2 regions of the Halomonas sp. McD50-4 genome follow, and region 2 is predicted to be linked to the other one. Evidence: predicted binding sites of a transcription regulator. Region 2 holds the regulator's gene; the other holds the start of a gene.

Region 1 (7,238 bases), on a different contig from region 2:
ACACCACCAGCGCAAAGCCCAGCACGTACATACGGTTGAGGGTCAGCGAGAGCGCGTCGTTGATCACCAGCGAGCCGCTCATCCACTCCGGCGTCACCACGGTGCGGTTGAGCGGTGAAATGACCGTGCGCACCAGCTGCTGAAGAATCAAGCTGATACCGAAGGTGGCCAGCAAGGTTTCCAGCGGGCGGCCTTTGAGGAACTGAATCACACCCCGCTCGATGGCAATGCCTACCAGGGCGGCCACCATAAAGCCCGCCGGAATCGATAGAATCAGCGCCAGCCCCGGCTGGCCCGGCAGCAGCTGCTGCATCATCCAAGTGGTGTAAGCGCCCAGCATCATCAGCTCGCCGTGGGCCATGTTGATCACGCCCATAACGCCAAAGGTAATCGCCAGGCCAATGGCTGCCAGCACCAGCACCGAGCCCAGGCTCAAGCCGAAGTAGAGCGTCTCCAGGCCGCGGTTGATCTTGAGTTGCTGCTCAATGCCAGCCAGCGCCGCTGTTGCTGCATCGGCAACAACAGCGTCGTCGCTGTTCGCCGCACGGCCCAGCGCCACGCGAGCTCGCGGGTGTAGGCTGCCGGTGAGGGCTTCTACGCCTGCCATCTCACCCTGTTCCGCGCGGTATATCGCCACCGCTTGCGCCAAGCGTGTGCGCACGTACTCATCTTCTGCGTCGGCAATCACCGGTGCCAACGTCTCGGCAAGCTCGCCGTCCACTTCACCCAGCAGACGGTCGGCGGAGGTGCGGCGGCGCTCGACGTTGGGGGAGTAGAGATCCACCACGGCAATGGCGCTACGCAGCTGGTTACGCAGCGCATTGTTGATGCCGATGCGGTCCAAGTCGCGGCGAGACATGTCGCCCAGCGGCTCGTTGGTCAGCGCATCGGCCACCGGCCAGTCGCGGCCGCGATTATCCAGCACCAGCACGAAGCGGCCATCGTCGGTGCGCTGCAGGCGGCCATCCAGCAGCGCCTGCAGCCAGTCGCGGGCGCGCTCGTCGTCGCTTTGCAAAATGGCGGTAATGGCGTCGCCTTTATCGCGGTAGGAGTCCACATCCAGCGCTGTCAACAGCGCGAGGGCTGCTTGGTCATCGGGGGTCGAGGAGCTGCTTTGTGCCTGCGCCGTCAAGGCGGTGCCGAGTAGCATCAGACACAGTAGCCCCAAGGAAAGGAAACGCCTCATGGGGTTCTTCCTTTGGTGATCGAAGAGGGGAGATAGCGTGCTCCCCTACTGCACCGATAAACAGGCACAGTAGGGGCAAGGATTGCCCGGCGAGCGTTATTCGGCGAGCGCTGCTTCGGCTTCTTCTGCGGCGGTGCTACCCCCGCACGAGCCGTTCACAACGTTGAAGTTGCCGCACTCCATGGGCTTGCGCCAATCGGCGATCAGGTCGCGGGAGCCCGGTAGGTAGTCCGACCACGCATCACCGGCCACGGTAGAGGGCGTTTGCCAAACGATATCGAACTGCCCGTTATCCTGAACTTCACCAATCAGCACTGGTTTGGTGATGTGGTGGTTGGGCATCATCGCCGCATAGCCGCCGGAGAGGTTCGGCACGGTCACGCCGATAATCGCGTCTTTCACCGCGTCCACGTCGGTGGTACCCGCTTTACGCACCGCTTCGGCCCACATGTTGAAACCGATGTAGTGCGCTTCCATGGGGTCGTTGGTCACCGACATCTCGTCACCGGTATGCTCGATCCAGGCATCGATGAAGTCGTAGTTGGCGTCGGTATCCACGCTCATGAAGTAGTTCCAGGCGGCCAGGTGGCCCACCAACGGCGCGGTATCGATACCGGACAGTTCCTGCTCGCCCACCGAGAAGGCGATGACCGGAATGTCGGCGGCGTCGATACCCTGGTTAGCCAGCTCGCGGTAGAACGGCACGTTGGCGTCGCCGTTAATGGTAGAGATCACGGCGGTGGGCTTACCCTCTTCGCCAAAGCGGCGGATTTCGGAGACGATGTTCTGCCAATCCGAGTGGCCGAAGGGCGTGTAGTTGACCATGATGTCCTCTTCCGCCACACCGTGCTCATCTTTCAGGAAGGCTTCTAAGATGCGGTTGGTGGTGCGCGGGTAGACATAGTCGGTACCGATCAGCGCGAAGCGCTCGATGCCCACTTCGTTGATCAAATACTCCACGGCAGGAATGGCCTGCTGATTAGGGGCAGCCCCGGTGTAGAAGACGTTTTCCGACGACTCTTCGCCCTCGTACTGCACCGGGTAGAACAGCAGGCCGTTGAGCTCTTCGACCACAGGCAGCACCGCTTTACGGGAGACGGAGGTCCAGTTGCCGAAGATCACATCCACCTCTTCCTGGGCCAGCAGCTCACGGGCGCGTTCGGCAAACAGCGGCCAATTGGACGCAGGGTCGACCACCACGGCCTCTATCTGACGGCCCAACAGGCCACCGGCCTCGTTCTGCTGCTCGATGAGCATTTCCACGGTGTCTTTCAGGGTGGATTCACTGATGGCCATGGTGCCAGAGAGCGAGTGCAGAATACCGACTTTGATGGGGTCGTCATCTTGGGCGACCGCTTGGGCGCTCGCGCTTATAACGGCGGCGGTGATCAAGGCAGTAGCGAAACGGCTAAGGGTACGAGGGTGTGTCTTGCGCTGCAGTGTGGTCACTTGAACCTCCTTGCGCCCCTTATGGTTGGGGCTCGTGTTTGGGGTACCGCGGCCAAGCGTTGTCGTTATCGAGGCGACGGAGCACTTGGTGCGTCCACTCGTGGGTAGCGAGTTGCTGCTCGTTCTTCACACGTCGCTCTACACACTGCAAGGGGTGCGCCAATGTGGAACAAAGACCATGATTAAAAACACAATCAACCACTTAGCCGTATACAAAAAACATGCTCCAGGCCACTTAGCACCAAAATAGCGCAATACAGTAGCGCGCATGCACGGTTGTCATGCACCAACAAGATGCTTTGCACCACAGGCGGTGATATAGCATAAAAAAAAGCGTCCTCGCAGACGCGAGGACGCTTTAGGGTTCCGCCATAGCGGGTCAGTTAGCAGCGGTGGCCGCTTTGTTGCGCCGCTTTTTGAGCAGCGGCAGCCCCAGCGACAGCACCGCAATCACCAGTAGCGCCAGCGAGATGGGCTTGTCGATGAAGGTGGTCCAGTCACCGCCGGAGATCTGCAGCGCCCGGCGCATGGACTCTTCCATGATGTTGCCGAGGATCAGCGCCAGAATCAGCGGCGCGGTGGGGAAGCCAAACAGACGCATACCCAAGCCCAACAGGCCAAAGCCCAGTAGCAGCAGCAGATCGAACACGCTGAAGCTCATGCCGTAAACGCCGATCATGCAGAAGATCAGGATCATCGACAGCAGCAGCGGGCGCGGCAGGTCGAGGATTTTGGCGATCAGCGGAATCAGCGGCAGGTTGAGTACCAGCAGGAAGATGTTGCCGATGTACATACTGGCAATCACGCCCCAGAACACGTCTGGGCGCTGCTCCAGCATCATCGGGCCAGGCGTGACGCCCATCACCAGCAGCGCGCCCAACAGCACCGCCGTCGTGCCGGACCCCGGCACCCCCAGCGTCAGCAGCGGTACGAACGAGCCGGTACACGCGGCGTTGTTGGCCGCTTCCGGCGCGGCCACGCCTTTGATGTTGCCTTGACCAAAGGTGTCGCCATCTTTCGCCAGGCGCTTCTCCATGCTATAGCCCAGGAAGGAGCCAATGGTGGCGCCCGCCCCCGGCAATACGCCGGTAAAGAAGCCCAGTACGGAGCTGCGGCTGATGGGGCCAGCGATCTTCTTCACTTCGCCACGGCTCAGCTTCAGCGAGCCGATCACGTTGCGTGGCACTTCTTTACCACCGCCGCCGCGTAGCAGCATGTAGAACACTTCCGCCAGGGCGAAGATACCCAGCGCCACGACCAGGAAGTCGATCCCGTCGAGCAGCTGGATCGAGTCGAAGGTAAAGCGCTCGGTGCCGGTTTGCGTGTCGATCCCGACGATCGAAATCATCACGCCGACGACCGCCGCAATCAGGCCTTTGACCAGCGACTTGTCCGACAGTGATACGACCGCCGTCAAGCCCAGCACCATCAGGGCGAAGTACTCAGCCGGGCCAAAGCTCACCGCCACTTTGGAAAGCAGCGGGGCCACCAGCATCAAAAAGATCACCGACACCGTGCCGCCGATGAAGGAGGCGTAAGCGGCAATGGCCAGCGCCTTACCCGCCATGCCCTGCTTGGCCATCGGGTAGCCATCGAAGGAGGTAGCCACCGTGCCCGCCACGCCCGGGGCGTTGAGTAGGATGGAGGAGGTCGAGCCGCCGAAGATGGCGCCGTAGTAGACCCCGGCCATCAGAATCAACCCGGAGGAGGGCTCCATGGCAAAGGTAATCGGAATCATCAGGGCCAGCGCGCTGATCGGCCCTAGGCCGGGCAGCATGCCGATGATGGTACCGGCAAACACACCGGCAAATACGTAGGCGATATTGATGGGCTCTAGCGCGATGCCAAAGCCGTACATCAGATTGTTCAAGGCATCCATGGGAGTGTCTCTCGTTAAAGCCTGCTAAGCGTGCGCTTGCACACCTGCTTAGAACGGCAGTAAGCCGGTGGGCAGATAAACATCCATTACCCGCGTCATGGTCAGGTAAAGGGCCAGTACCACGCCCAGCGACGCCGCCAGGTTGACGCCATGGCGTCGATAGCCGTAATAGGCGGTCAACCCCACGCTCAGCAGCGTGGAGGCCAGCACGAAACCCAGCGGCACCAGCAAGAAGGCATAGGCGGCAATGGCCAGTGCCGTCACGATGACGCGTGCCCAGGGAGTGAATAGGAGCGGACCTCGGGTGGCCTCATGGTCGATCTCATCGGCCCCAGCGATGGCACTCGGCTTCTCGAAAAACAGTAGCGCAGCCAGAATCAGCAGCGACACACCCAGCACTTTGGGGAAGAGGTCCGAATCCACTGGGCGCGGCAGAGGGAACGTCGGAATTTGCCAGGCCATGGCCAAGTAAACAGCCGCCACTAGCGCCAGCACGAGCGCTAGCCACTGGTTGATATTCAATCGAGTCATTGGGATTTCTCCGAAGACACCAGCGCTGACGCGCTGGCTCTCGCGGTAACAGATAGACGCATCCGGCGGCGCTTGGCCGCCGGCGTATCGCTAACGGGTGTTGGCGCTTATTGGCGCAGCAGGCCCAGGTCGGTCAGCACGCTGCTGAACTGCTCTTGCTGCTCATCCAGAAAGGCGCCGAACTCTTCGCTATTCTGGTACGCATCGATCCAGCCCAGCTGGTCGCTGGCTTCGCGCCATGCGTCGGTTTCGAGCATGTCAGCAAACAGCGTTTCGTAATATTCGACCGCCTCTTCCGGCATTTCTGGCGCGCCCATCACACCGCGCCAAATGTCGAAGGTGTAGTCGTAGCCCTGCTCTTGGTAGGTGGGCACGTCGGCCAAGCCGCCGCCCAGACGCTCTTCGGAGGAGACGCCCAGCGCACGCAGTTGGCTGCCTTCGCCTAACTGACCCACCGCTTCACCGGCACCGCCGATCACCGCTTCGATGTGGCCGCCCATCAGGTTGGTCATGGCATCGCCACCGCCGGAGAACGGAATGTAGTTCACTGCAGACGCTTCCATTCCCGCTGCCGAGGCCAGGCCCGCCATTGAAATGTGATCCATGGAGCCAGGCGCACTGCCGCCGCCTACGCTCAGGCCGGGGTTGGCTTTGAGTGCTTCGAACAGGTCATCGAGGGTTTGGTACTCGGAGTCCGCCGCCACCAGGATGATGGAGTAATCGGTATTGATTCGCGCGATCGGCGTAAAGTCGGTGTGGTCATAGCGGGAAGCGCCTGCCAGCGGCACCAGAATCATCGGCGGGCTGGTGGCAAACAGTTTATGCGGGTTGCCGCTATCACGGGCGACCTGGGCCCACGCCACTGCGCCGCCGCCGCCGGGTACGTTGATGGCCGCGAAGCTTTCGTCTGCCAGAGACTCCTGCTGAATCACGCGGGACATGGTGCGTACCAGCGTATCCCAACCGCCGCCGGGGTTGGCGGGGGCGATGAATTCGATGGACTTGCTCGGCGTCCACTCCTGCGCTTGGGCAGCGGTCGTCATGGCCAGGGCCGCCATCGGCAGGGCCAGCACGGCGATGCGCTTCAAGGAAAGCGTAGTCATTGGCGTTCTCCACGTTTTTGTTCAGGCGTTATTGTTCAAACGGTGTTTTGGTGGGCGCGGTTTGTTGTGTGCGCCGAACGAACCAAAAGCACGGCTAACCAGCAGCGCTTGGCACTCGATGATTAGCTTTGTGTGGTTACGCCCTGAACGTTAGAAGAGTGCCACCCTCCTCGACAAGCTTATGGCCATTAACGACAAACTGTTCTTTTTGTGCGTTTTGTTCATTTTGTTCACGCTGTGCTGCTCATAGCGTTTCCAGCCATCCTTTGGCGGCGCTCAATAGCCGATAGCGCCGCTCGGGACGGCCTACATCGCCATAGCCCAGCTCGGCACTGACGGCCTGCTCGGCGACCAAAAACTCCAAATAGCGACGCGCCGTCGAGCGGCTCGCCCCCATGGTGCGCGCCACCTGCATGGCCGTGAGCGAATCGGACTCGCAGGCCAGCGCGTCTACGACCCGACGCAGCGTCAAGCGGTCGATACCTTTGGGCAGCGTTCGGCTTGCCGTGCGCGTGGGCTCGCTGGGCGTCATCCGGGACAGCACGTGATCCAGTTCGTCCTGGCTCATTTCCGCGCGATTGGCCAGCGCCTCACGCTCACGGCGAAAGCGGGCCAGCATCTGGTTCATGCGGGTCGCTTCGATGGGTTTGATCAGGTAGTCGAACACGCCGCCACGCAGCGCTTCGCTGATGGTTTCCACCTCTTTGGCGGCGGTGACCATGACGATGTCCACATGAACATGATCCCGTCGGATAGCCCAGAGTAGTTCGAGCCCCTCCACGTCGGGCAAGTAGGCATCGAGCAAAATGAGCTGAATATCGGCGGCGTGCTGTGCCATTAGCGCCTTGGCTTCGCTGCCGTTGCGCGCCATGCCGACCACGTAAAACCCTTCGCTCTGCTCGATGAAGGCGCGATGGATATCGGCAATGCGAAAATCGTCTTCGACGACCAAAATGCCGTATTGCGTCGTAGACATGCGGTGTCCTCTTATTATCGTCGTGTGCTCGTCATGAAGTCAGGGAAGAGTTGGCGGAGTCTGCGCATAGCGCGCGATCCAGCACGGCGATGAAGCACGCCCCCCCCAGCTCAC
Region 2 (7,238 bases):
GTGACCACAACATTGATCCGCCAACGCGTTTCAGGCGAAAAGGAGGCCACATGGCACAGGCATTTGATGCATCGGCGCAGCAGGCATTACTGACACAGCGCGCTGAAGAAGCGCTTGCCCTAGCAAAGCAGCTAGGAGCAGATGCTGCTGAAGTGGGTGCCAGCGTCGATCAAGGCATGGGCGTCAGCGTTCGTTTAGGCGATGTGGAAACCGTTGAGCTGTCGCGCGATCAGGGAATTGCGGTAACGCTATACGTGGGCAAGAGAAAGGGGAGCGCCTCGTCTACCGATGCCAGCAGCGCGTCGATTCGCGCAACGGTCGAAAAAGCGCTCGCGATCGCGCGCTATACCGGAGAAGATCCTGCCGCCGGTTTGGCAGACGCGTCGCTGATGGCCACCGAGCTACCCGATTTGAAAGTCCACCACCCTTGGACGCTCACCACGGATGAGGCCATCGACCTGGCCCTTTGCTGCGAGCAGGCTGGACGCAGCGCGGAGGGAATTCATCAGTCGGAGGGTGCGTCACTCTCCAGCGGCGAGGGTGTCCGTGTTTATGCCAACAGCCACGGATTTTTGGGCACTCAAAAAGGCAGCAATCACTCGCTCTCATGCATGCTGATCGCCCAGGACGATCAGGGTATGCAGCGCGACTATGATTACACCGCCGCACGTAATCCACACCATTTACGCAGCCCGGAAGAGGTCGGTCGAGAAGCGGCAACTCGCACGCTTCGCCGACTGGGTGCGCGTCGGCCACCGACCGGTACCTTTCCGGTGCTGTTCGACCCTACGCTAGCCAGCGGCCTGATCGGTCATCTAATGAGCGCCTTGGCAGGCGGTGCGCTATACCGAGAAGCCTCTTTTCTGTGTGACCGTCTGGGAACGCCGCTTTTCCCCGAGTGGTTTGGCTTGGAAGAGCGACCCATGGAAGTGGGGGCGACGGCGAGCTCGCCGTTCGATGCCGAGGGGGTGCAAACCCGTAATAATCGATTCATCGATCGGGGGCAGGTTGCCAGCTACATGCTTTCTGCTTATAGCGCACGGCGTTTAGGTATGCACTCGACTGGAAATGCAGGTGGCGCGCGCAATTTACGCCTGCTGGCTCCGTTAACGCCACGAGCCGAGCTGTTGAGTCAGATGGGGCAAGGTATTTGGGTCACCGAGCTCATGGGGCAGGGGGTGAACGGTGTGACCGGTGATTACTCGCGGGGAGCGGCAGGCTTTTGGATTGAAAACGGTGAAGTTCAGTACCCAATCGAGGAGTTCACGATCGCCAGTAACCTGAACAAGATGTTTGCCGGGCTGAGCGGCGTAGGGGATGACACGGATACACGGGGCAGCATTCACACGGGGAGCTGGCTGGTGGATGCGATGACCGTGGCGGGCAGCTAAGCGTACGCTGCATCGATTACTGATCTTCTTCAAACCGAGCGTCGAATAGCGCCTCGATAGCATCGAGCGCTCGTTCGGCGTCTTCCCCTTCTGCAATGACGGTGAGCTCGGTCCCGCAGGGCGCGGCGAGCATGAGCAGTGACATGATATTGGCAGCATCCGCTTTTTGCTGCTTCTTGTACACATGAATCTGGGCAGAGAACTGCTGGCCACACTGAACCAGTTTGGTGGCTGCGCGGGCGTGAAGGCCGCGCTGATTGGTAAGGGTCAACGTTCTTTCGGGCACTCTGGTTCCTTTTTGCCGAGTGGGGTTTTAGGGAGGGCTCAGGGAGTACTGGGCGTCGCCGCCGTATGTTGGGTTGTCGGCGTTTCGCTGAGCGTGTACTGCAGCCCTAGCTCGCGATGCCTCAACTGCACTTCCCCTGTTTGTTTGACGAGCCGCTGTGCAAGCTGCTCGATCATATAAACGGACCGGTGTTGGCCGCCCGTGCAGCCAATGGCCACGGTCATATAGCTGCGATGGCTATTTTGATAGGCCGGTAGCCACTTCTCCAGCCACGTTTCAATATCGCTTGCCATGGCCTCTACCACGGGGTAGCCGCTCAAGAAGTCGATGATGTTGGCGTCGCGACCGGTATATTGGCGCAGAGTAGGGTCCCAATAAGGATTGGGCAAGCAGCGTACGTCGAACACGAGGTCGGCATCCAGCGGAACGCCGCGTTTGTAGCCAAAGGACTCGAAGGTGAGCGTCAGTTGATGCTGGCGCTGATGAGCTACTTGGTCGGTAATGCGGCGTCGCAGATCGTGTACGGAGAGTCGAGACGTATCGATCAATAAATCGGCGAGGTCGCGAATGTCATTCAGCGTTTCTTCTTCTTTGTTGATCGCTTCTTCCAGCGTCATGTCGCTATCACGGGTGAGGGGATGACGACGGCGGGTGGCCGAGTAACGCTCCAGCAAAATACGCGCATCGGTTGTCAGGTAGATCACCTGAAAACGAATTTCCCGGTGGCGCAATTCTTCAAGTAGCGCTGGCAGACGCTCCAGCGCAGTAGGTAAGTTGCGTGCGTCGATACTGACGGCAATCCGGGTGCGCTCACCCTGGGCGCGCAACTCGTCGATAAGCGAGCCCAACAGCATGGCAGGCAAGTTATCGATCGCGTAATAGCCAAGATCTTCCAGCGCTTGTAAGGCGATAGACTTACCGGAACCTGAACGGCCGCTAATGATCACCAGTTGCATAGCGTCTCTCTTGGCGTTTGAGCGTAAGAAGTAAAGACAAATTGAAGGAGTAGATCTGTTACGCAGCTTGTTCGCGTATCTTGGCCGTTATCAGCGTCAACAGTTCTTTTTGACTGCCTGCTTTGCGCAGCTGTTGGCGAGTATCGGCGTCGTTCATGATCGTCGCGACTTGTCCGAGCAAAGCAAGGTGCGTGTCATCGGCTTCTTCAGGCACCAGCAAAACGAACACGAGATCGACCGGGTCCCCATCGATGGCATCGAAATCGACGGGTTCCGCCAGTTTCAAAAAGCCAGCAATGGGGGCACTGCAGTGCGGGCTTCTTGCGTGGGGAATGGCAACACCGTTGCCAATCCCCGTGCTGCCAAGACGCTCGCGCCCAATCAAACGACTGAACACTTCTTGGCTGTCGAGGCTGGGCGTGTTTTGGGCGATGAAGGTGCTGAAAAACTCCAGCACCCGCTTTTTGCTGCCCCCGGGTACGTCATAAAGCACGCGCTCCGGGGGGAGAATGGTTTCCAACGTCATTGAGTTAACGCACGCCTGCGCCTTGAGCGCGAGCTTGTGCTTTTTCCTTGTGTTTGACGAGTTGACGATCGATTTTGTCCGCAAGGGCATCGATGGCGGCATACATATCGTTATCGAGTGCCTCGGCATGAAGGTCAGCACCGGCGGCATGTAGCGTGCACGCTGCCTGCTGGCGCTCCTTTTCGACAGATAAGGTCACTTGTACCGTGGTGATATTGTCGTAGTGTCGTTCGACGCGTTCCAGCTTTTCGTTAACGTAGTCACGCAAGGCGTCAGTCAGTTCAACGTGATGACCAGTGATGTTTACTTGCATTGACGTGCTCCTTATCCATCGGGCTGTACTTCGATTGTAACCCTTTTTACGCTATTGCAAAGCCCTTGCGGTGAGTTTGTCACGACCAAACGTTTAACTAGCGTAAACGGCGGCGCTCGCTCGAAGAGGGAATGCCCATCGACTCGCGATATTTCGCGACGGTACGTCGTGCCACGCTTATTCCGCCCTCTTCGAGAAGCGTCACCAAGCGACTATCGGAGAGCGGTTTGCCTGAGGGCTCCTCTTGAATGAGCTTTTTGATACGTGCGCGAATGGCCGTGCTCGAGTGGCTGTCGCCGCCGTCTTGGCCACTGACTTGACTGGAGAAAAAGTATTTCAACTCGAACACGCCACGCGGTGTATGAATGAACTTCTGTGTCGTCACGCGTGAGATGGTCGACTCATGCATCTCTACGGCTTCGGCGATGTCGGCCAAGATCAGCGGCTTCATGGCCTCTTCGCCGTGCTCTAGAAAGCCAATTTGGCGAGCGATGATTTCACGCCCCACGCGCAGCAAGGTGTCATTGCGGCTAGAGAGGCTTTTGATCAGCCAGCGCGCTTCTTGAAGGTGCTCTTTCAAGAACTGGTTGTCCTGGCTCTTGTCGGCGCGTTTGATCAAGCTGGCGTAGTCGGGTTGGATGCGTAGCCGTGGAAGAGCGTCCGGGTTGAGCTCTAAATGCCAGCCTTCGTTGTCATGGCGCACGACCAGATCGGGAGTGATGTAGCTATCGTCGGTCACGCCGTAGGCGCTGCCGGGTCGGGGATCGAGGCTGCGAATTAATCGAATGACGTCATCCAGCTGCTCATCGTCCAGGCTCAAACGGCGCTTGAGGAGGCGCATATCGTCTTTGCCTAGCGCCTCCAAAAACTGTCGTACCAGCCGTTTGGCTGGCATCAATAGCGGGGTGTCTTCCGGCAACGCAGCAAGTTGAAGCATCAGACATTCTCGCAGGTCGCGAGCGAATACGCCGGTCGGCTCGAACTGCTGCAAGCGCAGTAGGGTATTTTCCACTTCCCGTTGGCTCAAGCCGTCATGACCTTGTGCTTTGAGCCCTTCACGAATGTCGTTGAGCGGCTGGGTAAGATAACCATTGGCGTCCAGCGCATCGATCAGGCTCTCCGCAATTGCATATTCCCGTGAGCTGACATCGGTCATGGCCAGTTGCCACAGCAAATGGCCATGAAGGCTTTGGCCAGCGGCTTGACGCTCGAAGTCGGGTCCTTCGCTACCACCGCTCAGACTGCCCATGTCTTGATAGGTGTCCGACCAGTCGCTGTCGACGGAGAGTTCGTTGGGAATGCTGTCAGACCACTCGGCCTCTTGCGGCTCGCTGACTGCCTGCTCTCCAAACTCGTCCTCTTGCTCGAGCATAGGGTTGGCGTCAAGCGCTTGCTGAATTTCTTGACGGAGGTCCAGCGTAGAGAGCTGCAGCAAGGCAATGGCCTGTTGCAGCTGGGGTGTCATGGTCAGCTGTGTGCCGATACGCAATTGGAGAGAAGCTTTCATGACCATCTGAGAACCACTCGTTAATCAGAAAGCTCCACCCTAGAGCGAGTTATGGCTACGTGCAAGTGCAATAAGCATGCCACTAAAAGAAAAGTTTGGTCAGGCCTCGGTTTAGAGCCGGAAATCAGCGCCCAGATAGACGTCGCGGACCTTTTGGTTATTGAGAATCTCCTGGGCGTTTCCACTGGCGATGATGTGGCCATCGCCAACGATGTAGGCGATATCGCAAATATCCAGGGTTTCACGCACGTTGTGGTCGGTGATCAAGACGCCGATGTGGCGTTTTTTGAGTGCGCGGATAATGGTTTTGATTTCGCCGACCGAAATAGGGTCGACCCCGGCAAAGGGTTCGTCGAGTAGAATGAACGCGGGCTCGGTGGCCAGCGACCGCGCGATCTCTACTCGACGGCGCTCGCCTCCTGAGAGGCTCATGCCTAGGTTGTCACGAATATGGGTGATATGAAAATCTTCGAGCAGTGACTCCAGGCGAGCTTCTCTGTCGCTGCGATCGAGCGTTTTGCGCGTCTCGAGGATGGCCATGATGTTATCGGCTACCGAGAGCTTGCGAAAAATCGAGGCCTCTTGGGGAAGATACCCAATGCCTGCCATGGCGCGTTCGTGCATGGGCGCGTGGGTCAAATCCAGATCGTCGATACCCACATTGCCCGCATCGGATTTGACCAGTCCGACGATCATGTAAAACGAGGTGGTTTTACCGGCTCCATTGGGGCCCAACAGTCCAACGACACTGCCCTGGGCGATTTCCAGGTTGATGTCCTTGACGACGCGGCGGCGTTTGTAGCTCTTCGCTAGGTGGTGGGCGTAGAGCGTTTTGACAGGTGCGGAATCTGCAGACGTTGATGCTGCCACGTGGGCGCTCCCTATTGTTCCGGCTGAAGGGTCATGCGAATGCGCTGGTTGTCGCTACCGTTCACGTCGGAGCGAGCTTGCACCACTTCCTGGTCGATGAAGTACTCTAGGCGGCCCCCTTGAAAGCGGTCGCCTTGCTGGGTCAGTTCGGCTTGGTCGATCAGCTCCACGCGGCGTTCGGCGACGTGATAGATGATGCGCCGCGCCCAACCTTCCATGGGGGGCTCCTGGTCGTCGAGACGATTGCGCAAGTAGGCACGCTCACCCGTGGCAATGGCTTGAGAAAGTTCCCCTGCATCATTGCGCTGAATCTCTACGCGTTCGCCGCGCAATTGCATTTCGCCTTGACGAATATCCACGTTACCTGAGTAAACTGCGGTGCCCGCGCGCTGGTCGAGGTCCAGGCGGTCGGCTTCTACTTCGATGGGTGCTTGGCTTTGCGCCATGGCAGCCGTCGCCAGCGGTAGCGTTAAAGCAAAGAGGGTGGTGCGGAGAGAGGCATTCATCGCGACTCCTAGGGGGTACGAGTGGCCGGCGGATGCACGCCGCGCACGTTGTTGGTCAGGCGGACCTGGCTGTCATCCAGCCAAACGTCCATGCGGGAAGCTTCCATACGCTGAGGGGGCTGCTGCAACAGCACGGGCGTAGTGCTCCAGGCGTGGCGGGTCACGCCATCGTAGTTGAGTTGCTGTGTATCGAGCTGCCAACCCTCTTCAGGCGCGAGCAGCCGGGCAGACCCGCGCAGCGTCAAGGCCTGAGTATCGGTATTCAGGGTGCCGGTATCCGCGGTCGCCAACCACTCCCGCTGTTCGCTATCGAACAGCGTAGCACGTGGCGACACGACATCTGTCATGGCCGTTTGAGGTGTATGCACTAGCCGGGGAGTGACCAGCGACTGCTGAATCGCCCCCGATTCCCCAAATAGGGTGATTTCGGCATTCTCTAATACATGACCTGGCTCCTGAGCGCGCGCTTGCTCGTCGATATCTCGCTCTTGGGCGCTGCGCGGGTCGAGCCAAACCAAAAGCATGCCCAGGACGACGACCAGTGCCGTTACCCAAACTCGTTTTCTGAGCTTTACGCCCATCATGAGTGCCTGTGAAGATAGGTGTCGAGTACGGCATCCCAATGCCCTTGGGAGGTGAGCAGCGTATCGCAAATTTCACGCACCGCGCCGTGCCCGCCCAACCGTTCGGTGATCCAATCGGCGTGGGTATGCATATAATCGGGTGCATTGGGGACCGTGATGCCAACGCCTGCGCGCTTGATGGGTGCCAAGTCTGGCAGGTCGTCCCCGCAGTAAGCGACTTGTTCGAGCGTAATATCCAGCCGCTGGCAGAGGGCTCTCAGGGTCGTGAGTTTGTCTTCGCAGCCTTGATGCACATGGCT

The links. The regulator sigma-54, encoded in region 2, starts transcription at its own class of promoters, with help from an activator protein. The targets are predictions, from matches to a motif close to TGGCACNNNNNTTGCTNT.
Region 1: a site for sigma-54 is predicted at 2,780-2,797, ahead of urtA (urea ABC transporter substrate-binding protein). Genes of this name have one in related genera too.

The regions. Positions count from the first base shown of each region.
Region 1 covers NZ_JAKRFG010000006.1:194,079-201,316, reverse strand. The annotation lists gene urtB (urea ABC transporter permease subunit UrtB) at 1-1,186, opposite strand, end outside; gene urtA (urea ABC transporter substrate-binding protein) at 1,283-2,635, opposite strand; gene MHM85_RS09810 (tripartite tricarboxylate transporter permease) at 3,015-4,514, opposite strand; gene MHM85_RS09805 (tripartite tricarboxylate transporter TctB family protein) at 4,563-5,045, opposite strand; gene MHM85_RS09800 (tripartite tricarboxylate transporter substrate binding protein) at 5,153-6,148, opposite strand; gene MHM85_RS09795 (response regulator) at 6,393-7,124, opposite strand; gene MHM85_RS09790 (sensor histidine kinase) at 7,156-7,238, opposite strand, start outside.
Region 2 covers NZ_JAKRFG010000001.1:435,370-442,607, reverse strand. The annotation lists gene pmbA (metalloprotease PmbA) at 51-1,391, shown strand; gene MHM85_RS02130 (HPr family phosphocarrier protein) at 1,408-1,677, opposite strand; gene rapZ (RNase adapter RapZ) at 1,716-2,633, opposite strand; gene ptsN (PTS IIA-like nitrogen regulatory protein PtsN) at 2,692-3,159, opposite strand; gene raiA (ribosome-associated translation inhibitor RaiA) at 3,164-3,472, opposite strand; gene MHM85_RS02110 (RNA polymerase factor sigma-54) at 3,570-4,985, opposite strand; gene lptB (LPS export ABC transporter ATP-binding protein) at 5,091-5,849, opposite strand; gene lptA (lipopolysaccharide transport periplasmic protein LptA) at 5,861-6,355, opposite strand; gene lptC (LPS export ABC transporter periplasmic protein LptC) at 6,364-6,936, opposite strand; gene MHM85_RS02090 (HAD hydrolase family protein) at 6,936-7,238, opposite strand, start outside.